DNA from 2 places in the Exiguobacterium sp. s166 genome. Region 1 is predicted to be linked to the other one. Evidence: a T-box and tRNA genes for the amino acid it is inferred to sense, from the RefSeq annotation. Region 1 holds a T-box; the other holds one or more tRNA genes.
The links. A T-box is a leader RNA that pairs with one kind of tRNA and senses whether it is charged. The one in region 1 lies ahead of alaS (alanine--tRNA ligase), so its partner is inferred to be a tRNA-Ala.
Positions count from the first base shown of each region.

Region 2: it has a tRNA-Ala gene. The T-box ahead of alaS (alanine--tRNA ligase) is inferred to sense a tRNA for this amino acid. The anticodon was not compared.

Region 1 is NZ_JACSMU010000001.1:312,405-324,266, forward strand. It holds gene KNP93_RS01630 (DUF1292 domain-containing protein) at 1-257, opposite strand, end outside; gene ruvX (Holliday junction resolvase RuvX) at 270-692, opposite strand; gene KNP93_RS01640 (IreB family regulatory phosphoprotein) at 689-958, opposite strand; gene alaS (alanine--tRNA ligase) at 993-3,635, opposite strand; T-box leader at 3,696-3,913, opposite strand; gene recD2 (SF1B family DNA helicase RecD2) at 3,956-6,181, opposite strand; gene KNP93_RS01655 (VOC family protein) at 6,299-6,847, shown strand; gene KNP93_RS01660 (tetratricopeptide repeat protein) at 6,897-7,553, opposite strand; gene mnmA (tRNA 2-thiouridine(34) synthase MnmA) at 7,567-8,691, opposite strand; gene KNP93_RS01670 (cysteine desulfurase family protein) at 8,704-9,834, opposite strand; gene cymR (cysteine metabolism transcriptional regulator CymR) at 9,848-10,255, opposite strand; gene KNP93_RS01680 (replication-associated recombination protein A) at 10,319-11,632, shown strand; gene KNP93_RS01685 (tRNA threonylcarbamoyladenosine dehydratase) at 11,668-11,862, opposite strand, start outside.
Region 2 is NZ_JACSMU010000008.1:6,757-18,618, reverse strand. It holds gene KNP93_RS13960 (hypothetical protein) at 127-612, opposite strand; gene KNP93_RS13955 (hypothetical protein) at 639-1,115, opposite strand; gene KNP93_RS13950 (hypothetical protein) at 1,134-1,595, opposite strand; gene KNP93_RS13945 (hypothetical protein) at 1,616-2,092, opposite strand; gene KNP93_RS13940 (hypothetical protein) at 2,107-2,556, opposite strand; gene KNP93_RS13935 (hypothetical protein) at 2,651-2,809, opposite strand; gene KNP93_RS13930 (S8 family serine peptidase) at 2,957-6,700, opposite strand; tRNA gene KNP93_RS13925 (tRNA-Ala) at 6,946-7,018, opposite strand; gene tatC (twin-arginine translocase subunit TatC) at 7,126-7,905, opposite strand; gene KNP93_RS13915 (twin-arginine translocase TatA/TatE family subunit) at 7,913-8,116, opposite strand; gene KNP93_RS13910 (redox-sensing transcriptional repressor Rex) at 8,116-8,775, opposite strand; gene KNP93_RS13905 (ABC-F family ATP-binding cassette domain-containing protein) at 8,932-10,833, shown strand; gene KNP93_RS13900 (hypothetical protein) at 10,833-11,225, shown strand; gene KNP93_RS13895 (flavin reductase family protein) at 11,295-11,862, opposite strand, start outside.

The DNA of each region.
Region 1 (11,862 bases):
AATGCAGCCTCAAGTTCATCCCAAGTCTGCTCATCGTTTTCATCAATCAGGCTCAATTCAAAATCATCTTCGCCTTCGCCAAACTCGTCGATTTCACAAATGATCAAATCATCTGCGCCCTCTTCCGGATGACCAATCATTTCGAGAAATAGATAGGTCTTGCCGGTTCGCTCACTGACATAACGGTACCATTCTTCGAAAAGATGTTCGCCACCGTCTTCATCAGGAAAGAGATACTGCCGTTTTTCTTCAGACATCTCATTTCCTCCTTATCGATTTGCCCGATCCAAATAAGATTGTAGGATCATGACTGCTGCCATCTTATCGATGACTTGTTTCCGTTTTTTTCGACTGACATCGGCATCGATCAGCATACGTTCTGCCTGCATCGTCGTCAATCTCTCGTCGACAAGAACGGTCGAAAGGCCTGTCTGCGTCTCGATTTCACGCGCGAACGCTTCACTCGCCTCAGCTCTGGGACCAATTGATCCATTCATGTTTTTCGGATGTCCGATGACGATGATTTCGACACCGTATTCCTTAATAATTGCCTCGAGTCGCTTGAAGGCGACCGGATATTCAGGTTCTGTCCATTTGATGGTCTCGATGCCTTGTGCTGTCCAGCCCATCAAATCACTCACCGCAACACCGATCGTCTTCGAACCGACATCAAGTCCGATGGCACGCTTCATTTTTTGTCTCCACTCTCCGATAGATAAGATTTCACGAGTTCTTCCAGTAGTTCATCACGCTCAATCTTTCGGATCATATTACGTGCATCGTTATGACGAGGAATGTAAGCAGGATCACCGGAAAGTAGATATCCGACGATTTGGTTGATCGGATGATAGCCTTTTTCTTCTAAAGCATGATAGACCGTCAGCAATACTTCGCGTGTTGCCGCCTGGCTATCGTCTTCTGGAAAATTAAATTTCATCGTTTGATCCATCTGACTCACGTTAATCACCTCTTTCATTTACACTACTTCTCTATTATGCCAGTGATTGCACGTAATGTGAAGTAAACGCAAGAGCTTCGTTTAATTTTGCAGGATCTTTTCCGCCAGCCTGTGCCATGTCCGGGCGGCCGCCACCGCCACCGCCGCAACGCGTCGCTACTTCCTTGATCAGTTTACCGGCATGGTATCCTTGATCAATCAAGTCTTTCGAGACACTTGCAACGAGGTTGACTTTGTCTCCCTGCGCGCTGCCGAGGACGATGATTGCCGAACCGAGACTCGACTTCAATTCATCCATCATACCGCGAAGCGCATCCATATCTGAGACGTCGACTTGCTTCGCAAGGACTTGGACTCCATTGATTTGCTCGACATCCTCTTTCAATGATGCTGCTTCAATGTTTGCCAGTTTTGCTTGTAGGGATTCGTGTGCACGTTCCGTTTCGCGGAGCTGGACTTGAAGTGCTTCAATCCGTCCCGGTACTTCAGTCGTCTTCGTTTTCAGTACGCGTGCTGCCTGCTCGAGTGTCTGCAGGTGACCGTTCATCACATGGTATGCTCCAGCGCCTGTGACTGCTTCAATCCGTCGTGTTCCAGCTCCGATTCCTGATTCGGAAACAATCTTGAACAGACCGATTTCTGCCGTGTTTCGAACATGGATTCCACCGCATAATTCGATGGAATATGTTCCAGCCGAAACGACACGAACCGTCTCACCGTATTTTTCACCAAACAGAGCCATTGCACCTTTTGCTTTCGCATCAGCAATGTTCATCTCTTCAATGTCGACTGCAAGTGATGCCCAGATTGCTTGGTTGACATCCTGTTCGATAGTTGTCAATTCTTCAGCCGTGACTGCTCCGAAGTGCGAGAAGTCAAACCGGAGACGATCTGCCGAAACGAGTGAACCAGCTTGGTTGACGTGTGTCCCGAGTGTATCTTTTAATGCTTTGTGCAACAGGTGGGTTGCAGTATGGTTCTTTGTGATGGCTTGACGTGACGACGCTTCGACTGTTGCATGAACTGTCGCATCTGCCAAAGCAATCCCCGTCCGAACAATAACGGTATGCAGGTTTTGACCGTTCGGTGCTTTTTGAACATCTTTGACATCAAGGACGAAATCAGGACCTGTAATGGTTCCTGTGTCCGCCACTTCTCCACCGCTTTCTGCATAAAACGGTGTAATATCAAGCAACAATTGTGCTTCTTCGCCGGCAGCGACTTCTGTCACTCGTTCTCCATCATGCAACAAAGCAATGATTTTAGCATCCGTCTCAAGGTCCGTATAACCGATGAACTGGCTTGGAACAGTCAACGTTGCTAACACTTCTGATTGTTGTTGCATCGAACCGCCGTCTTCACGGGCAGCACGAGCACGCTTCCGTTGCTCATCCATTGCCCGTTTAAATCCTTCTTCATCGACAGACATCTGATGATCTTCCGCATATTCAACCGTCAATTCGAGTGGAAAACCATACGTATCATACAAACGGAAGGCATCTTCTCCGCTGATGACGTGTTCACCGTTACTCTTCGCTGCTTGTGCCACGGTGTTTAAGATGGCAAGACCATCATGTAACGTCTCGTGGAATCGTTCTTCTTCGTTTTTAATGACACGTTTGATGAAATCTGCTTTTTCTGGAACTTGTGGATAGAAATCGACCATGACGCTACCGACTGTATCAACGAGCTCGTACATGAACGGACGTTCGATTCCGAGCATTTTTGCATAACGGACAGCACGACGAAGCAGGCGGCGTAAGACATAACCGCGTCCTTCGTTCGAAGGCAACGCACCGTCTCCGATTGCAAAGGCAACCGTCCGGATGTGATCAGCAATGACTTTGAACGCGACATCCAGTTTTGTGTCTTCACGGTAAAGTTTACCGCTGAGTTCTTCTGTCTTATGGATGATCGGCATGAACAAGTCCGTGTCAAAGTTCGTCGGCACATCTTGCATGACGCTCGCCATCCGCTCAAGACCCATCCCGGTATCGATGTTTTTACGCGGTAATTCTGTGTAATTGCCGTGTCCATCATGATTATATTGACTGAACACGATGTTCCAGATTTCGAGATACCGTTCGTTTTCGCCGCCCGGATACAATTCAGAATCGTTCGGATCGTCGCCGAAAGCCGGTCCGCGGTCGAAGAAAATCTCTGTGTTCGGACCTGAAGGACCCTCACCAATTTCCCAGAAGTTATCTTCCAGCGGAATGATACGTTCAGCCGGCACACCGAGTTCAAGCCAGATTTGACGTGCTGCGTCGTCTTCCGGATGAATCGTCACGGAAAGACGGTCCGGATCAAGTCCGTACCACTCGTCACTCGTCAAGAGTTCCCAGCCCCATTTGATTGCATCTTCACGGAAGTAGTCGCCGACAGAAAAGTTTCCAAGCATTTCAAAGAATGTATGGTGACGTGCTGTTTTTCCGACATTTTCGATATCGTTCGTCCGGATCGATTTCTGCGCGTTGACAATCCGCGGATTTTGCGGAATGACTCGTCCATCAAAATATTTTTTTAACGTAGCGACACCCGAGTTGATCCACAGTAATGTTGGATCCTCGATTGGAACGAGCGATGCGCTTGGTTCGATTGCATGTCCTTTAGACTGGAAAAAGTCGAGATACATCTGACGGATTTGTGCACCCGTCAACGGTTTTAATGGTTTCATCGAAAATACCCCCATTGATTAATTTGTCCTGAACGCAAAAAAACGATACATTCATCCCTGAAAAGGGACGAAAGCATCGCTTTCGTGGTACCACCCTCGTTCGTAAAGACATGTGCTCTCTTTACCTCGAAAAATCCGTTAACGGAGATTACCCGCAAGTGTTTGCACTCGACTCCGGAAGGAGCTTCAATCGAATCGTCATGAAGATGGTTGCAGCAGATCCATCTCTCTCTGGTCATGAAGATTACGACTTACTTATCTTCCATCAACGTTTTGCGTCCATTCATCTACCGTGATTATTACCTATCTGGTGCATTCAGTCAAGTCTTTGTCATACCGCCGAGCCGTTCAATCAGCCGGGTCCGCCGGCGTGGTTCTTCCTCTTGGGAAGCTTTATAAAAGGCACGGGGATCTCCGAACAACAACAAACTGGCTTTTGCCCGTGTGACGGCCGTATAGATGAGATTACGGGAATGTTTAAAGGCTCCGGTGAAAAAGACCGGCATCAGGACAATCGGAAACTCCGACCCTTGTGCTTTATGAATCGTAATCGCATACGCATGTGTGAATTGATCCCACTCACTCCGGTTGTATTCGACTTCCGTCTGATCGAACCGGGCAATGATTTTGTCCACCTTGTCGACATTTTCCTTTGCAAAAAAGATGTTGACGATTTCGCCGATATCCCCGTTATAGACATTTTCTTCCGCATTATTGACGAGCTGAAGAATTTTATCTCCACTCCGGTAAATTCGTGTCCCTTGTTTGACTTCCCGTTTTTTGGGCGCTTCCGGATTATAGACCTGTTGCAGGACGATGTTCAGTTCATCGATTCCTACCTGTCCACGATACGTCGGCGCCAGGATTTGGACGTCAAACTTCGAATAGCCTTTCGCCAGTGCTTTTTCCGCGAAGGCGGCGATACCGCGTAACGACTCTTGCGGGGCGAGCGAATAAAATCGCCGGTCAGATAACGGAGCAAGCAAGTCAGCTGACGTGACCCGGTTTTTCAAATCGTGAGCCAGCCGAAGAATCGAGGAATCCTCGGCTTGCCGGTGAACGACATTGAGCCGAACGACCGGAATTCCGTCTGTGTCCATTAAGTCGGCCAGGACTTGTCCCGGTCCGACCGACGGCAGTTGATCACGATCGCCGACAAATAAAATCTTCATGCCATTCGGTACCGCTCGTAACAAACTCGATAACAGGTAGATATCTATCATCGATGATTCATCAATGATCAAAACCTTGCCCGAGATCGGTTGGTCTTCGTCCAATTGAAAATTTGACCCGTCATATTTTAACAAACGATGGATGGTCATCGCCGGAACATCCGTCGCTTCCGACAAGCGTTTTGCCGCTCGTCCGGTTGGAGCAACAAGGACATAGGGATAGACCTCACCCGATTTGACCTGACTTTTTTCAAGCGGCCAATCATGAATTTCCTGAAGCGCGTGCAAAATCCCTTTAATGACGGTCGTCTTCCCGGTACCCGGTCCACCCGTCAAGACCATCAACGGCGCTTTGACCGCCAGTTCGATGGCTTCCCGTTGTTGGACTGCATATTCCATACCGAACCGTTCTTCGAGCTGACCGATGGCCGACAGAATCGTCGCGACATCAACTTCCTGCTCCGCTCCGTTCGCCATGACACGGGCCAGTTCCTTTGCCGCCCGGACTTCCGCATAAAAAATCGTCGGCAAATACAAACAGCCTTCTTCGAGTTTGACCTTATCTTCGTTCAACAACAGTTCGATGGCTTGTTCGAGACGTTCGCCGGGATCTTCTCCGAGTAGACGGGGTGCCCGTTGCAACAGTGATTCGACGGTTGCAAACGCATGCCCCTCTCCCGCCTCCTGTTCGAGTATATGCATGATGGAGGCTGCGACCCGTTCCGGATGCAAGCCGATAAGCCCCAGATGCGAGGCGATTTGATCGGCTGTCTTAAAACCGATGCCACTGACTTCGTACATTAAAGAATAAGGATTTTCCCGAATTCTCGCCATCGCGTCTCCTTCATATGCCGCATAAATCTTCGCCGCGAGTTTCGGAGTAACATCAAACGGGGCTAAAAAAAGCATCAATTGATCAACACCGTATAGGGTTGCGAGTCGGCTGAAGATGACATCGGCCTGTTTTTGTTTCAGTCCAGGGACACGGTCAAGTGCCTTGCTGTCTTTTAAGATGATATCGATTGCATCTTCACCAAGAGCATCGACGATGTTTTTCGCTGTTTTCGGACCAATGCCGGTAAACGAACCGTTCGTCAAAAAACGGACGGCTGCGTGTTTCGTCATCGGAACCGACCGGCGGATCAACTCTGCTTTTAGTTGTTTACCGAATCGCGGATGATCAATCAATCGTCCGAATGCTTGATACGTTCCGCCGAGTTCGATTCCGACACCGGTTCCTGTGACGACGAGTTCTGTTTCTTTTAATTCAAAGTTCTTTTCTTTAATTGCCATCAAAACGATGGAATGGGCTTCTTCTTCGGAGGAAAAAAGCACACGTTTAATGCGGCCGACTACTTGATGGGGGTGCTCCATCACTCCACCTGCTTTCTGTCTGAACTCCATTACGCTGTTCCAATCATAGCATTCGTTTAAGGGATTTTAAATGAGGGAAACATTTCTTGAATCAATAATTGAATGGAGGAACAAATCATGGGACGATTGCCAGTTGCCGGATTGTGTGAATTAGTGCTGGAAGTGGAAGATATGGAACGGGCTGTTGCCTTTTGGAACGGGACGCTTGGTATTCCGATTGTTGAACAGTGGGCACCGGAAGATGCCGAGCCGAGTCATGAACAGGAAAAGCAGGACGGCGTTTGGGCAACGTGGTTGTACATTGGCGGAAACACCCGTCTCGGCCTTTGGCTCAAACGTGACTTTACAATGGAAGAACGGACAGTCAAACACCTTCCTGTCACAGAGTGGGACAGCTTGTACGATGAAGGCGGAGTCCATGTCCATTGCGCCTTTTATGTCGAGAAAAATGAATTCAAAGAAGCCCTTGATCTGTTGCGTACTGCTTCAATTGATGTCAAAATTCGTGAATGGGATGAACAGGAGACATCGAATGATAAGGAGTACTCCGCTTACTTTAAAGATACGGAACAAAATGTCATCGAACTGTATACGAAAAACATGGACGAAGCGTATGAAGACTTTTCCGGTCCACCGTTACGAATCGTACGTGAAGTCGGACATTAATGAAAAAAGCGTTGCGAAACCGGGATGTTCATCGGTCGCAACGCTTTTTTTAGTTCAATAAGGCATCCATCTTCGCTTTCGCATCCTGTGCCATCGTATGGTTCGGCTGATAAGCAAGAACAGTTTCGAGTTCCGTATAACATGCTTCCTGCTGACCTAAAAAAGCCAGTGCAATGGCATAGTTATAACGGGCATCCGTGTGTGTCTCTTCCAGCAATAATACCTGCTCGAAGATTTCAGCCGCTTCTTCAATCTGTTCGTTCTGAGCAAGGGCAAGACCGTACTGGAAGGCGATTTCAACATCTACACCGTTCAGTTCCGTGGCTTGCTTCAAACGTGGAATTCCCCGGACTGGATCACCCAGCTTTTGATATGTCAGACCGAGCATGAAATGAAGATCCGCGTCATCGAGTCCATGTAACAAAGCAAGGCGCAATGATTCTTCGGCTTCCACCAGTAAATCCGCCGAGAAATATAATGCCCCTTTGGCATAATGGGCACTGGCAAACGTTGGATCAATCGTCAATGCCTTATCGTAAAACCGGAGTGCCCGGTCAGCATCGTCCATTGATTGGAGCAATGTCCCTAAATTGACGTAACCTGTCGGATCATTTGGTTGTTCTTCGATGGCATCGTTAAAAGCTTGAGCCGCCAGTTCATAATTCCCGGACTCCAGATGTCGGAACCCGACTTCGTTGTAGTTCATTTCATTCTCTCCCTTACGCAAGATACGTTAACTGTTTGCCCGCTTTGTATGCATCGTCAATCGTCGCCCCGCCAAGACAGATATCTCCGTCATAGAAAACGACAGCTTGTCCCGGTGTGATTGCCCGTTGCCGTTCGTCGAACGCGACGTCTAACCGTCCGCCGTCCAGAATACGAACGGTCACAGGTGTATCCGTTTGACGGTAACGGAACTTCGCTGTACAACGGAATTCTGTCCCGACCGGCATCGTTGCCGTCCAGCTGATATCAGACGCATATAACCCCTCTGAATAAAGCAATTCATTATGGAATCCCTGCTCAACGAACAGGATATTCTCTTTGAGGTTTTTCCCGACGACGAACCATGGTTCTCCGTCTCCGCCAATCCCGAGACCGTGGCGTTGTCCCATCGTGTAATACATCAGACCGTCATGACGTCCCATCGTTGTACCGTCAAGTGTCCGCATTTCACCCGGTTGCGCCGGCAGATACTGACTGAGGAACTGTTTGAAATTCCGTTCCCCGATGAAACAAATACCGGTCGAATCCTTTTTCTTCGCCGTCGCGAGGTTCGCTTCTTCGGCGATTTTCCGCACTTCTGATTTTTCCATGTGTCCAATCGGGAACATCGCTTTAGCGATTTGATCCTGCGACAGTTGGTTCAAGAAATACGTTTGATCTTTGTTTGTATCGACGCCGCGTAATAATTTATGCTCACCGTCTTCATATACAGCCCGCGCATAATGGCCCGTCGCAACAAAATCTGCCCCTAAGCGCATCGCATGGTCAAGAAATGCTTTAAATTTAATTTCTTTATTACACATGACATCCGGATTCGGTGTCCGGCCAAGTTTATATTCCTCCAAGAAGTACGTAAAGACTTTGTCCCAGTACTCTTTTTCGAAATTGACTGCGTAATACGGAATGCCGATTTGATTGGCGACAGCGATGACATCTTCGTAATCTTCCGTTGCTGTACAAAATCCGTTTTCGTCGGTATCGTCCCAGTTCTTCATGAAGATTCCGATGACGTTGTATCCTTGTTCTTTTAATAAATAAGCCGTAACGGACGAATCGACGCCGCCGGACATCCCGACGACGACCGTTGTTTCCTCCGGTGCTTTTGCGCGTGTATTCATTGTTTTCACCTCTTAATTGTTCTGAAACGATTTTACGACATCTATCAGGCCTTGTGCGAGCAGTTCGACTTGTGCCGCATCGTTTCCACGGCCGAAGCTGATCCGGACCGATTGTTTCGTCCGCGGATTTTCACCGTACATCGCCGACAGGACATGCGACGGCTCAACCGATCCTGCCGTACAGGCACTTCCGCTTGAAACGGCAATCCCCCGCATGTCGAGCATAATTAAAAACGGTTCAATTTCGACGTTTGGGAAATACAGGTTGAGGACTTGCGGCAATCCTTCCGCCCCGTTGACTTCAAAATCAATCGTTGAGGCTCGCAGCCGTTCGAGCAACATCGTCCGTAACAGCCGGTACTGTCGAGTCTGCTCTTCCCGCTCCGTTGCCGTCAGCCGGACAGCTTCCGCAAACCCGACAATTCCGGCGACGTTTTCCGTTCCGGCACGACGCTTGCGTTCCTGTTCCCCACCATACGATTGAGGCGCTAACTTGATAGCAGACCGGACATATAATATTCCGACGCCTTTTGGTCCATTGATTTTATGACTCGATGCCGACAGCAAATCAATGTGCATCGCTTCTACATCGATGGGCGACTTCGCAAATACTTGAACAGCATCCGTATGGAACACAATCTGTTGTTCACGCAAGAAACGACCGCATGCCGCAATCGGCTGGACCGTTCCGACTTCGTTATTCCCGAACATCATCGATACTAAAATCGTATCCGGTCGAACTGCTGCACGTAAAGCCTCTTCCGTCACGATGCCCGACTCCGGAATATCAAGATACGTCACGTCAAATCCACGTTTCTCCAGTTCCTCGAAAGCATGAAGTACGGCATGGTGCTCAAACCGCGTTGTGATGACATGACGCCCTTTCGATTGATACTGGATGGCAGCACCGAGGATGGCATAGTTATCGGATTCCGTGCCACCGCTCGTAAAGATGATTTCCGTCGGTCTGGCGTTTAATTCCGTCGCCATCATTCGTCGTGCCGTGTCAATCGCAGCCCGCCCTGTTCGTCCGAATGCATGGACGCTTGACGGATTTCCGAATTGTTCAAGCATGTATGGTGTCATCTTCTCGAGCACTTCGGGCCGCATCGGCGTCGTTGCAGCGTGATCAAAATACATCATCGTTTTTCACCTCTCATATATAAAACATATAACCTGTATCGTCTTCTTCCGCTAAATCCTTTAATGTCGTCGTATCAAGTACTTGATCCACGGCACTTTGAATTTTATCCCACAATTTCCGTTTCGTCACTTCGTCACAATTGTCGCCTTCGACGACGACAAGCGGACCTTCGAGCAGACGGATGATATCCCCTGCGGTAATGTCTTCGGCTGAACGGCCTAATTTATATCCACCGTATGCTCCGCGAACACTTTTGACGAGACCGCCGTTACGGAGCGGGGCAATCAATTGCTCCAGGTAGTGCTCGGACAGATCATACATCTGCGCAATTTTTTTTAAAGACAATGGCTTTGCCTCGCCTCCTTTGGCGAGTGCAATCATGATTGTCAGACCATAACGGCCTTTTGTCGAGATTTTCATCATGCGAAAAGACATCCTTTCTAGTATAGTAGTAGCTAAAAGTTGAAAGAAGGAACGCTACCTATGGCTAATTTATTTGAATCACATTCTCCGGCCGGGCCACTTGCCAATCGGATGCGCCCTCAATCACTGGATGAAATCGTTGGCCAACGCCATTTGATTGGAGAATCGACCCTGTTACGCCGGGCTATTTTGGCTGACCGGCTCGGAACCGTTATTTTCTACGGACCCCCTGGAACCGGAAAAACGACGCTCGCCCGTGTCATTTCCAGTTATACGAAATCAGCATTTGAACAGTTGAATGCCGTCACGGCAAAACTGGATCAGTTGCGTGAAGTCTTAAAAGCAGCGGAATCCCGTTTGCAGTTTGACCAACAAAAAACCATTTTATTTTTAGATGAAATCCACCGTTTCAATAAAATGCAGCAGGATGCCTTACTGCCGGCACTCGAAGCCGGAACAATCACGTTGATTGGCGCAACGACGGAAAACCCAAGTTTTGAAGTCAATGCTGCCCTGTTATCCAGGGCGACTGTTTTCCGGTTCGAGACACCGACGACAGACGATTTGCGCGTTGTTCTGCACCGGACTTTAGAAGACCCGGACCGCGGTCTCGGCAAGTATCCGGTCACTGTCACCGAGGAGGCCGTCGAGCATTATGTGAAGCTTTCGGACGGTGATTACCGGGCACTGCTCAACGCCCTCGAACTCGCCGTTCTGACAACACCGGAAATTGACGGTGAAATCACGATTGACCTTGCTGTAGCCGAAGAATCGATTCAGCAAAAAGCTTTGAAATACGATAAAGACGGAGACCGGCATTACGATGTCATCTCGGCCTTCATCAAGTCGATTCGCGGCTCGGATCCCGACGCTGCCCTTTACTGGCTTGCTGTCATGATTGAAGCCGGGGAAAGCCCACGCTTCATCGTCCGCCGCCTCTATGTCCATGCAGCAGAAGACATCGGATTATCCGATCCACAAGCGCTACTGATCGTTGATGCGTGTGCCCGGGCCTGTGAGTACATTGGTTTTCCGGAGGCACGAATTCCGCTTGCTGAAACTGTGCTGTATCTCGCGACTGCTCCGAAATCAAACACTGTCATTACAGCGATTGATCAGGCACTTGAACTCGTCCGTCGATCAGATGGTGGTCCGGTCCCTCCGCATTTACGGGATGCACATCATGCCGGTGCCGCAGCACTCGGCAATGGTGTCGAATATCAGTATCCGCACCAGTTTCCGCATGCGTATGTCAAACAGAACTATTGGCCGGAAAACCTGGCACGAACCAAACCGGTTTTTTATAAGCCGAGTCCACGCGGATTCGAAAAACAATTACAGGCACGGCTCGATTTTTGGAAAAAACAACCGTAAACGATTAGAAAAAGCGACCTGCTGAGGTCGCTTTTTTAACGGACACGTTCGATGATGACGCCAGCTTCCCGGACAATCTCATTGATGACATAACTTGCCGCAATCAATCCACCAACCGATGGAACAAACGCGTTTGAACTCGGCGGCATTTTAGCTTTCCGAATAAACGCTTCATCGTTACCGACGACTTGACGGACTTCTTCGATGATTTTGACCGGTGGTTCATCCGA
Region 2 (11,862 bases), on a different contig from region 1:
ACCTTGCGCTTTCTCCTGCAGGAGTCTCGTGAATCAAATCATTTCTTTAAAAACACAACAGCAGCGAGAGGGATTTCAACTTCCCCTCGCTGCTGTTGTGTTTTACGTATCGTTTTATTAGATCATTTAATATTTAACCCGCCGCGCTTCTCTTTCCGCGAGAATCAGCTCGCGTTCTGATAAATGCGTCGGATCGAGTCGTTTGATCCGGGAATCGCCGAGACGGTCGAGTGACAAGACGGATAGTAAAAAGACCAGAATCGGTCCGATCAGCGTTGGTCGCGACACGTACGGAATCAAGAACTGGGACGCCACGACAAGTAGAAGCTCGGTAATCGTAATGACGATGTACGGCAACCCGAGATGATCCCAGACTTCCATCCGGTCAAAACGTTTCGTGAAATAACGGTACTTCAAGAAGCGGACCGTCCATTGGTAGCCGAGGACGGGAATCAGTAAAAAGTAATGCATCGAGGCTTCAGCGAAGTTTAAATCATCTGCCAGAAACAAAAAGACGACCAAAACGAGCAGAAAAAATACCGTCTGAACATGCCGGGCACGTTTCGTGAAGCGCAGATAATCAAGTGTGCGTTGCCGTTTGATTTCACCCATTCCCTGACCTCCCCCTTACCGCTAAATTAATTTCCCGGTTTCCGGTACTGTTCAATCTCCCGCATCGTCACGAAGGCGGGATCCAGTTGTTTCGCCGTCGAATTTAGTTTGGAAACAAACAACGTAATCACCAGCACCCAGATCAGAATCATTGCAAACGCGACACCTGAATACTGCGGGAAGTGATAGCCCACGTAGAACAACAACACAGGCACAAAATAGCCGATCATTGAAGCCCGACCGACCTTCAAGACGGTCTCTTGATACAATTCAGCCGGCAGACGTCGTTTTAAAATCCGCAGACGCATGATTTCACGGACGACGCCCCCGAGACAAAGTAACGGAAGCGAAAATAACGTAAACAGTCCCGTTTTCCAAAAATCCGGAATGAACCAACCGATGACTGCGACCACTAAAACAGGAATCGGAATCAAATATTGGATTTTTTTCAACGGTGGTCCGAGCAGATTTAACCGTGCATTTTTTTCAAGCAATGTATTCATTTAATTTTCGCTCCTACTTTATACATTTTTGTACACTTCCTGATCACTGACAAAATCCGGATCATCACGCAGTTGGATTTTTTTATACACGCGTTCACAGATCGCATAGAGTGGAATGAGGATGATCATAAGCGCCAACCACATCTGCCAAAACGGACGATCCATCGTCGCTACCATCAGGACGACAAAAATTGTATACAGGATGACTTGATAGATGATCCAAAAACGCCATTGTTTGGTTGCCAATTCTTCTCCGATATATGATTCAAGAATCCGGCGCTTTTCGACTTGATACCGGTAATCGAACAAAAAGTAAGTTGCCGGGATCAGTAATACCATTAAACTTGAGTCAAACAACGTTGTCAGGATCCCGACACCGATGAATAGTAACATGCTCCAAATCATTTTTGTCCCTAAGATATTCTTATCCATGTAAGCCAGCGTCAATTCGTGTAACCGTTCGTCCCGTGCCGTGCGCATGATGTTCTCTCCTTTAGATGTCATTCTTCCAGGTCCTTCACATGCTTATGCACTTCCTGATCACTGATGAAGTCAGGATCTCCCGACCGCGCCATCTTCTTAAACAGCCAATCGGTCGCAAAATAAATCGGAGCGAGAATCAAGATGATCCAAAACGTCATCTTCCATAAAGACATACCTTTCGTTTCGAGTACAACCATGAGCAATGAGCCATATAATACAATCTGAATTCCGAGCCACAGCATCGATTGTGTCATGACCTGATCTTTGGAGAGATACCGTTCTAAAATCCTGCGTTTTTCCAGCTGAAACGGGACATCAAAAATCAGATAGACAAGCGGCAACAGACCGAAGTAAAGTGCGGAATCCATCGTTTCCGAAAAGATGCCGAGCGTTGCCGCCACGGCCGCCATCAGCCAGCCGCTTTTTTGCAGTTGACTCTTATCGATATAGGCAAGCGTTAGTTCATGTAACCGTTCGTCCCGTGCCGTTTGCATCTGACTTTCCTCCTTCATCCCTGCTGGATCTCTGTTTCACTGATATAAGTCGGATCAATCTGTTTAGAGCGGTACATCAAGAAACGCCGGCAAAGCCAGTAAAACGGAATGACGAAAAGACACAGTCCAAGCAAAAAGACCGTGCTCGAACGATTAGCCGTGAGAACAATCAACGCAGCCAGCGCTCCGTATTGAAACAGGCCGACGCCGACATGCAGACGGAACAGACGGTCTGCTGATTTTTTTGACGTGTGACGGGCAACGATTTGAAAACGGCGGCGTTGCATCACTACATCATATATGAAATACAGAATCGGAATGATTAAGGCAAGCAACGGTCGTTCGATCATATTGCTGACGAATAAAAACAGGGCCAGGACACCCCATAATTTAGCGGTCGTTCGTTGATGCATGTTTTGATAGAGCACCTTTAATTCGGTTTGTTGAACCGTTACAGTTTCCATTCGGGCACGTTCCTTTCGTTTGTTCTCTACTGTCATATACTTACATTTTACCAGTTATGTTTCAAAAAAAAAGAAACTTCTGCAAAAGAAGTTTCTAGGCCGAGACCTGGATGATCAGATAGATGACACTGTATGCAACAATGGCGAGCGGAATCATTGCGACACCGATCAACCAACCGTTCTTATCCCGAATTCCGAGATACAGAACCAGACAGCCGACGATGAAGGCAATGAGTGTAGTAAATGGATTCATACGAGTTCCCCCTCAAAAAATAACCTATAAAGAAATTTCCCATTCCCGGAACTTGATAAACACCGAAAGCCTTTCTGTAACACACTGCGAAAAAAACAGTGTCGATCCCGGTGAAGCTTTACCGGAACCAACACTGCTTTCAAATCCTTACTTCTTCGTGATGACGACTTTCTTCTCGACGACATGGCCGCCGAGGTCTTTTAATTTCAAGTTGTAGACGTTTTGACCTTTTTTCAAGGTAACAGTCTTGTAGATTGTTTTCTTGAAGGCACGCATTTCATACGGTTCTTTGAACGAACGGCGGTATTCGGCATTACCGTTCAGATCAAAGCGTAACTCATCGTAGTTGTCGCGCAGGACGATCGTCATCTTAGCTGTTTTCGTTTTGCTTGAAACCGTTTTTGGTGCTGTCACACGGATTGTCGGACGCTCCGAGTCGATGATGACTTGACGGCTGAAGGCAACACGATTACCTTTTCCATCATAGGCTTCGACTTTAAACGACTTCACACCATCCGTCGTATACGTGATGTCATGGCTGAATGCATAGTGTTGTTGAACCGCATCCCAGCGTAATTTAACGGCTTTTCCGTTAATTTTGAATGATTTGACGCCAGTCTCATCAGAAACGTTTCCTGAGACATTCACTTGTTGTGATGTCGTTAAGCCCAGTGCTTCCGGTGTATCGATCTGGACATTCGGAACGGCTTTATCGACACCTGATGTATTGACGTTTTTCTTCACGCTGTTACCGGCATAATCTGATACGACGAACGTGACTTTCGCCCGGCTTGGCAGATCCGTCAGCGTGTAGTTTTTAACAGACGGAGCGAGCGGCTGTTTCAAGACACTTTTTCCGTCGACCAGGATATCGAATGAAGCGACACCCGTTCCTTGGTCACCGGCTGTCCAGGAAACTGCTTTTTTGTCAGCATCCCATTTAACAGTCGCAGCCGGAATTTTCGTATCGATGTAGATCGGGAATAGAGCCGTCTGCCATTTCGCATTCGGATAATCGACGACCGATTTCACTTGGTAGTAGTACAGACCATCTTTGACTTTTGAACCGTTGACCGTTCCATCCCACGCCGCATTCGTCACCGGTGTGAAACCATCTTCCGATCCGCCATCGTAATAGTTTTTGATGACGTCTGACTGCGTTTCGAGTTTGCGGAGTGTTGATTTATTGCGGTCAAGAATCGAGTACTCGACTTTTTTCGCATTCCGTAAGAATGACAGGACCGGGAAGGCCTCATCGGCACTGCCGTCACCGTTTGGTGAGAACGAGACTTTTTCTTTAACGACGTCGCCTGCAGCATTCGTTCCGAGGAGGTTGAAGTTATCCTTCACTTCTGTCGCAAGACCTGTGACGCCGTAGAACGTGTTGTCATCGTAGAGTGGTGCATCAAGGATTGGTGCTTTGTCCCATGCTCCTTTGAAACCAACGTACGGAACTGTCAACTCAGGATTTTTGCTGTTCGTATCGATCAGACGGACGAATCCTTCGACGAAGTAGCCGTTTTCGAAGATTGACTCAAGCGGTGCACCGTTTGCCCAATCGACTGTATCTTTTAAATCAACCGTAACGTTGACTTTTGTTGTACTCTTCGCGTTAATCGCGACTGAACTTGCTTTCTTCGAGCCGACCGTGAAGGAGATCGGGAACGTGCCTTTGTTGGCGTCAACCGCATCAACTGTTCCTTTTTTGAATATACCGTTGGCTTCCAGGAAATTTTGACCTTGGACGGCGAGATCCGATTGGACCGTTCCGGCAAGTTTATACGTCAACTTCTCATTGCTGTAGTTCTTCAGGTCTAACGTGAAGCTGAACTTGTCGCCGACTTGTTTCAAGGCGGCTTTTCCTTCACCCGACTTCGTTTCCGTAACGACGACCGGTGTTTTCATCGCCGCACGTAAGTCCATCAGTCCGGCACCTTCACGACGCGGAGAATAATAGTTACCGGTTTTTGCTTCCGCATTGTATTTTCCTTTATCGAGCTGCGGACGTGACGTGTTCATTAAAATCGTCTTCGCGAGTTTGACACGTGTCGCTCCACTGACCTTGAAGTCCTTGTCGATCCGCTGCATGACGAGTGCTGTTCCACCGGCGACGTGTGGTGCTGCCATCGATGTTCCGCTCATGACGCCATATTCGTTATCGTTGAGTGTTGAGTAGATTTTCCCGCCCGGTGCCGTGATTTCCGGCTTGAAGTCAAGGTTCGGCGTCACACCCCATGATGTGAAGTCAGACATTTCGCCTGCGACCGGGTTTGGTGTCGAGACTGCTTTTCCGTCAAACGTCACTGTCAATGCCTTGCCGTCTTTCGCTTTCGCTTCTAGTTCGTTTCCGTCGGCAATGCTTAACGAGACGAGCGGAATCGTAGGTTTATTAAGTGCCATGCTGACGTAATCGCCATGATCGACACGTCCGCGGACGATGACACCGGCCGCGCCTTGTTTCTCGGCTTCCGCTTGAATCATGCCGTAGTTGAAGCTGCCGTTCCGGACGACGAAGACGACTTTATCCTTGACGTCTTTGCCGGCATAGTTCGGTTCACTGCCGTCACCAACATAGACGACATCCATCTTCTCTTTATCAAAGACCGCAATCGGATTCGGCGAGTCTTGTTTCTGATAAGCGAGGTAACCTGCGTCCTGCCCGTCGACCGTCAATGCCATTCCTTCGAGTGTCAGCTGTGTGTTTTCAACCGACGCGACTTGCAGCGATTCGCTGATTAAGCCCGGCGAGCCGACGACACCGACGTCTGGATTCGACGCGTACGGGTTTCCGGCGCCGCTTCCGGCGAATGCCGAGTTCCCGGCTGAAATTGCACATAAAATACCGTTGTTCATCGCATTGACGATTGCTTTTTGTTCCGGATCATCTTTTTGGACGAAGGATGCCGTTGAACCAAGACTCATGTTGATGACGTCTGCTCCTAGCGCAATCGCATCATCAATCGCTTTGATATAGATATCACTGAATGTCGACGGCATCCCTGGATCATTGCCGAAGACCTTCATCGCGAGGAGTTGTGTTTCCGGTGCAACCCCTTTGATTCCACCGTTCGTTTCATCGCCGTTGGCACCCACTGTACCGGCGACGTGCATCCCGTGCATCGAAGCGCCTGGCCCAAGATCACGGATTTCGCTGTCATGATCCGCATAGTTATAGCCGTACGGTACTTTTTCCGTGAAGTAGTTTCCTTTTAAACCTTTTGACGATTTAAAGCTTTCGACTTTTGACGACGTCAAATCGACTTTCGTCTCCGGACTGAGGACCATGTCCTTGTGCGTCGGATCGATTCCCGTATCGATGACGGCAACGATCGTTCCTTCCCCTTTATAGCCGTAGTCCTGCCATGTCTGCTTCGCATTGACCATGTCTTTACTATGTAACATGTTTGGTGTTGCGCCCTTTTCGACTTCCGGACGCGCATATTCGTGTGCGATATGTACGTTTTTGACCCCGCTTAATTTTTTCAGTTCCTTGATTTTACCATATTTGACTTCCCCGCTGAACCCGTTCAATACGGTCGTGAAGCTTTCTTTATACGAAACAGAAATGTCTTTTTGGGCAATTGCCGCTTTGACTTCCTTCTGTTTGTTGACGATTTGATTCTTAAGAATAATTTTTTCCGTGTTGCTTAACGTGCTGTAACGCTTATTTTGTGCCTGCGCGTGTTCAATCGCTGCTTTTTGATCGAGCTCGACGACAATCCGTACTTTTTCGTTTTGACTGTATGACTTTTCTTGACCCGCTTTTTTCAGTGAGAGTGCTTGTGGCTTTTGTACATCCACTTTTTGTGATGACACGTGTCCCTCAGCATGAACTAGGCTGGAAGATGTCATGAGGGCAGCCGCCATCAGAGCAATCTTCTTTTTCTTCATTCCTTTTCCTCTTTTCCAAAAATGTAATGTGGAGCAAAAACGTATTAAACGAAAATTCTGTATTTTTAGTTTAATTAACTTTCGCTTAATATACAATTTAAATTTGGTGCTTTTTAAAAATATTTGTTTGTTTATTACATCACAAAATGAATAAATCCTTATATTCCCTTATCTATTTCTTACAGGTGAATAAAAAAGGACAAAAAAAACCTTGGTTTCCCAAGGTTTCGGCAGGTAAAGCAATATGGAGACTATCGGGCTCGAACCGACGACCTTTTGGCTGCCAGCCAAACGCTCTCCCAGCTGAGCTAAGCCCCCGTGTGTTTCTATAATGAGTATACCCATTGCTGTTCATTTTTTCAATATAAAATTAGACCGCTTACAAAAAAATCTCCCTCACCTTACCGGCAAAGGAGAATCTTCCGTTATTTGTTCAATTCACGCATCATATCTGCCTGTCGTTCGAGTTCAGCCTGTTGCTCCAGGATCAGCACTTTTTTATACGTCCGTGCCGAGATGATGATACTGATTTCATAGAGGATGAACAAAGGAACAGAAATCATCAAATGCGACGTAATGTCGGGCGGTGAGATCAACGCCGCGATCACGAACAACGCAAAATACGCATACTTCCGATTCTTCCGCATGAAGAACGGCGTTACGAGTCCGAGCCGTGTCAAAAACATCGTCACGACTGGTAACTGGAACAACAGACCAAACGGAATCGTCAACCGGATCAGGAAACTGAAATAGTTCTCGACACCGATGACCTGTTCAATCCCAAGCTCTTGTCCGAGTTCCGTTGATACTTCAAGTAAAAACGGCAACAGCCAAAAATAAGAAAAGGAAACGCCCGCGAGGAATAAGAAAAACGTCACGGGAATGTACGTCAACGTCGCTTTTTGTTCTTGATCGTGCAGACCGGGACGGATGAACGCCCAAAGCTGATACATCCAAAACGGGGACGCCAAGACGATTGCGATGATGAACGCAAGATTCAGATATAACATCAATGGATCAACGACGTTAAACGCATTTAAACCGATTCCGAGTTCCTTTAAGTCGGCCTGTAAGAAACGGACGAGCGGCCGGACGAGCGGAAAGGCTGCGATAAACATGACTACCACGATGATGAGCGACCAGATGATCCGCTTACGCAGTTCATCTAAGTGCGATGTCACACTCTGTTCTTGATCGATCGCCATGATTCACTCACTTCTCTTTCATTTCGTCCTTTTTATCCTTATCATCTTCCATGATGCCGTGTGTCGCACTCTTGAACTCTTTTAACGTTTGACCGGCCGCGCGGCCGAGTTCCGGTAATTTCTTCGGTCCGAAGATAATGAGGGCGACGACACCGATCAAGGCGATGCTTGCCGGTCCAATACCAAGTGTTAACGGGATTAAGTTTTCCATTATGATTTCACTCCTTCAGCTGATTGCGAATAATGCTTCATGAAATAGACGAGCGACTGCAGCTCGATTGACAGATCGATGTGATGCACCCGGACGTGGGCCGGGACATTCAACCGGGCCGGTGTAAAGTTCAGAATGCCGGTCACACCGTACTCAACTAACTCATCCGCTACTGACTGCGCGAACTGCGACGGTACCGTCAAGATGGCGACATCGACATGGTTCGCTTTGATTTGTTCTTTCATATCCGAGACGTGATAAATCGGAACGTCCTGCGTCGTTGTTCCGACCTTGTCTTCATCGGCGTCAAACGCGATGACGATACGAGTACTATTATTCTTTAAAAAGTTATAATTTGCAAACGCTGTTCCGAGATGTCCGACCCCGATTAAGGCGACATTCGTGACCTCGTCTTGGTTGAGTGTCTTTCGGAAAAATGTTAACAAATGTTGAACGTTATAACCGTACCCTTTTTTCCCTAACGCCCCAAAGTAGGAAAAGTCACGACGGATCGTCGCAGAGTCGACTTTGACCGCTTCGCTGAGCTCTGCTGACGAGACGCGCAGCTTGCCGGAGTTATAGAGACTTTGGATAAAACGATAATATAACGGCAGTCGTTTCGCCGTTGCTTGTGGTATTTTTGTGTCTGGCCCATTCATACTGCAGTTCCCCCTTCGGCCACGTTCTGACGTGGCACCCAAATCAATGCAAAGAATTCTACTCTCCTTGATTGTAAACCACTTCACATAGAGTAACAAATATTATATTCGGCAGGATTTTTCGTGATAGACTAAAGGGTGGAAGGATGGATGGATATGATTCTCTTACAAGTAAACCAACTCTCAAAATCATTCGGCGTAGAGCCGATTTTAGACAATATTAAACTCGAAGTACAGGAACGGGACCGGATTGCCCTCGTCGGACGAAACGGTGCCGGAAAATCGACACTTTTAAAAATCATCGCCGGGGAGCTGTCACATGACTCGGGGGAGATCATGAAAAGCAAGGAAGTCCGGATTGGTTATCTCGCGCAGGACAGCGGACTCGAGTCGAACGAATCGATTTGGAACGAGATGCTGACCGTCTTTGAGCATCTGCAGGATCAGGAACGGGCGCTTCGTCGGATGGAAATCGAAATGGGCATGGAGCACATTTTAAATGATCCGACTGCCTATGACCGTCTCCTGAAAACGTACGATCAAGCGCAACACGACTTCTCGGAAGCCGGCGGCTATCAGTTCGAAGCCAACATCCGCTCTGTCTTACACGGGATGCGTTTTTATCCGGACGATTATTCCCGCCGGATTCAGACGCTTTCCGGTGGACAGCGGACCCGGATTGCCCTGGCGAAGATGTTACTCCAGGCACCGGAACTGTTGATTCTCGATGAGCCGACCAATCACCTCGACATCGATACGTTGTCCTGGCTCGAAAGCTACCTGTCCGGTTACCGTGGTGCTGTCCTGATCGTTTCCCATGACCGCTATTTCCTCGATCAAGTCGTCAACGTCGTCTATGAATTGTCCCGGAACGTGTCGCGGAAATTCACAGGCAACTATACGAAGTATCTCGAACAAAAAGCGGCACTGTACGAACAGGAAATGAAACAGTTCGAACAGCAGCAGGAAGACATCGCGAAGATGCAGGACTTCATCCAGCGTAACATCGCCCGTGCGACGACGACGAAACGGGCGCAAAGTGTCCGCAAGCGTCTCGAAAAAGTCGACCGGATCGACCGTCCGGACGGTGACGAACGCAGTACGGTTCTGTCATTCCCGATTGAAAAGCAGAGCGGCAATGATGTGCTGCAGGTCAATCAACTCGCTGTCGGCTACGAAGAAGCCGTCTCGAAAAACATTACGTTCCGGCTGCAACGTGCGGAATCACTGGCGCTTGTCGGACCAAACGGAATCGGCAAGTCGACGTTACTGAAAGTGCTTGTCGGCCGTCTGAAACCGCTGTTCGGTGACTATCGTTTCGGTACTGGCGTCTCGATTGGCTACTACGATCAGGAGCAGGCGGAACTGAACGACCGCAATCGGGTCATTGATGAAATTTGGAACGAATGGCCGTTGATGCGCGAACAGGAAGTCCGGTCCGTTCTCGGGCAGTTCCTGTTCAGCGGCGATGATGTCTTCAAGCTCGTCCATGAATTGTCGGGCGGTGAACGCGGACGTCTGGCGCTCGCGAAGCTGAAGTTACGGAAAACGAATCTGCTTGTGCTGGATGAGCCGACGAACCACCTGGATCTTGATTCGAAAATGGTCCTCGAAAATGCACTTGTCGATTACGAAGGCACGTTACTGTTCGTCTCCCACGACCGTTACTTCATCGACCGCGTCGCGACACGTGTCATCGAGATGAGTACAGACGGCGTGACCGATTACCTCGGTGACTACTCGTATTATATGGAGAAAAAAGCCGAGAAGGAAGAAATCGCCCGCCTCGAAGCAGAAGAAGCGAAAGCGATCAAAGTCGCTTCGACGAAGACGATTGATAAAGAGGCGCAAAAAGAAGCGCGCAAAAAGAAACAACAGCTGGAGAAGCTCGAACAAGAAATTGAACGGTTGGAGAACCGGTCGGTCGAAATCGAACAGTTGTTGTGCGAACCGGAAGTCTTTAATGATATTCCGAAAGCGACCGCCCTTTCGGCAGAACGCGATCAGATTGATGTCGACTTGCTTGATTTGATGGAACAGTGGGAGTCGTTCCACTGATGCGCTCGAAAAGTTATCTGATCAATCTGATCCAAGGACTATTGTCCGGTGTCCTCTACTTCGTTCCGATGTATGCGGACTACGTCTCGGCTTTCATTCGTCCGGATGCGTTTAATGCCGTTTATCCGTTGTTTATCCTGATTTCCTGTATGATCGGTCTTGTCATTCAGACATGGAGCGGACTGTTCATCAGTTTATTATCCGGTCTGATCTGCACGTTGCTGACGATTCAGTCGTTCGTCGAACTGAATGATCCGATGATCATCATGTATTACGGTGCCGTCTCCCCATTAGCGGCCTTTTTAATCAGCTGTGTCGGGATTTGGGCGCTCGCCGTCCTGTTTTATCTACTCGACGGTTTCCAGTACAGTAAACGCCATAACATGGAGTAAGCAACAAAAAATAGACGAGGGAAGCAGACATCGAATCTGCTTCCCTCGTCTATTTGGCATGACTTTATCTTATTTCGTTGGACGGGTAATTGTGAAGATATCACCGATTTTCGCATAATCATTGCCGGCAAGACGGGCAATTGCTTTTAAACCGTCGGCATCAATCCGGAACGACTCCTCGAGTTCATCCGCGACATGATACCGGATGACTTCGCCGATTAATAAGTCAGCTGTTTCCAGTTCAATGTGTTGTGACAGTTTCAGCTCAAACCGGATTTTCGCTTCCGCGACCGCCGGGACATCAATCAAATCGCTGTCGATCAGCGTAAGATTCGTCCGGTTCAATTCACTTTCCCCGTAAGCAAGAGGTGCTGCCGTTTCATTGACGGCTTCGACAATCTCTTCACTGACGATATGGATAACGAACTCTTTATTCAACAAAATATTTTTAGCGGTGTCTTTTTCGCCCTGATCCGTCTTTTGGACGGCAATCAACAGTTGCGGCGGATGGCTCGAAGCGACGGTGAAGAAGGAAAACGGGGCGGCATTGACCGTTCCGTCCGCTCCTTTCGTCGTGACAAAGGCAATCGGTCTCGGGATGATACTCCCGATCAACAATTTATAGTTTTCTTTTGGA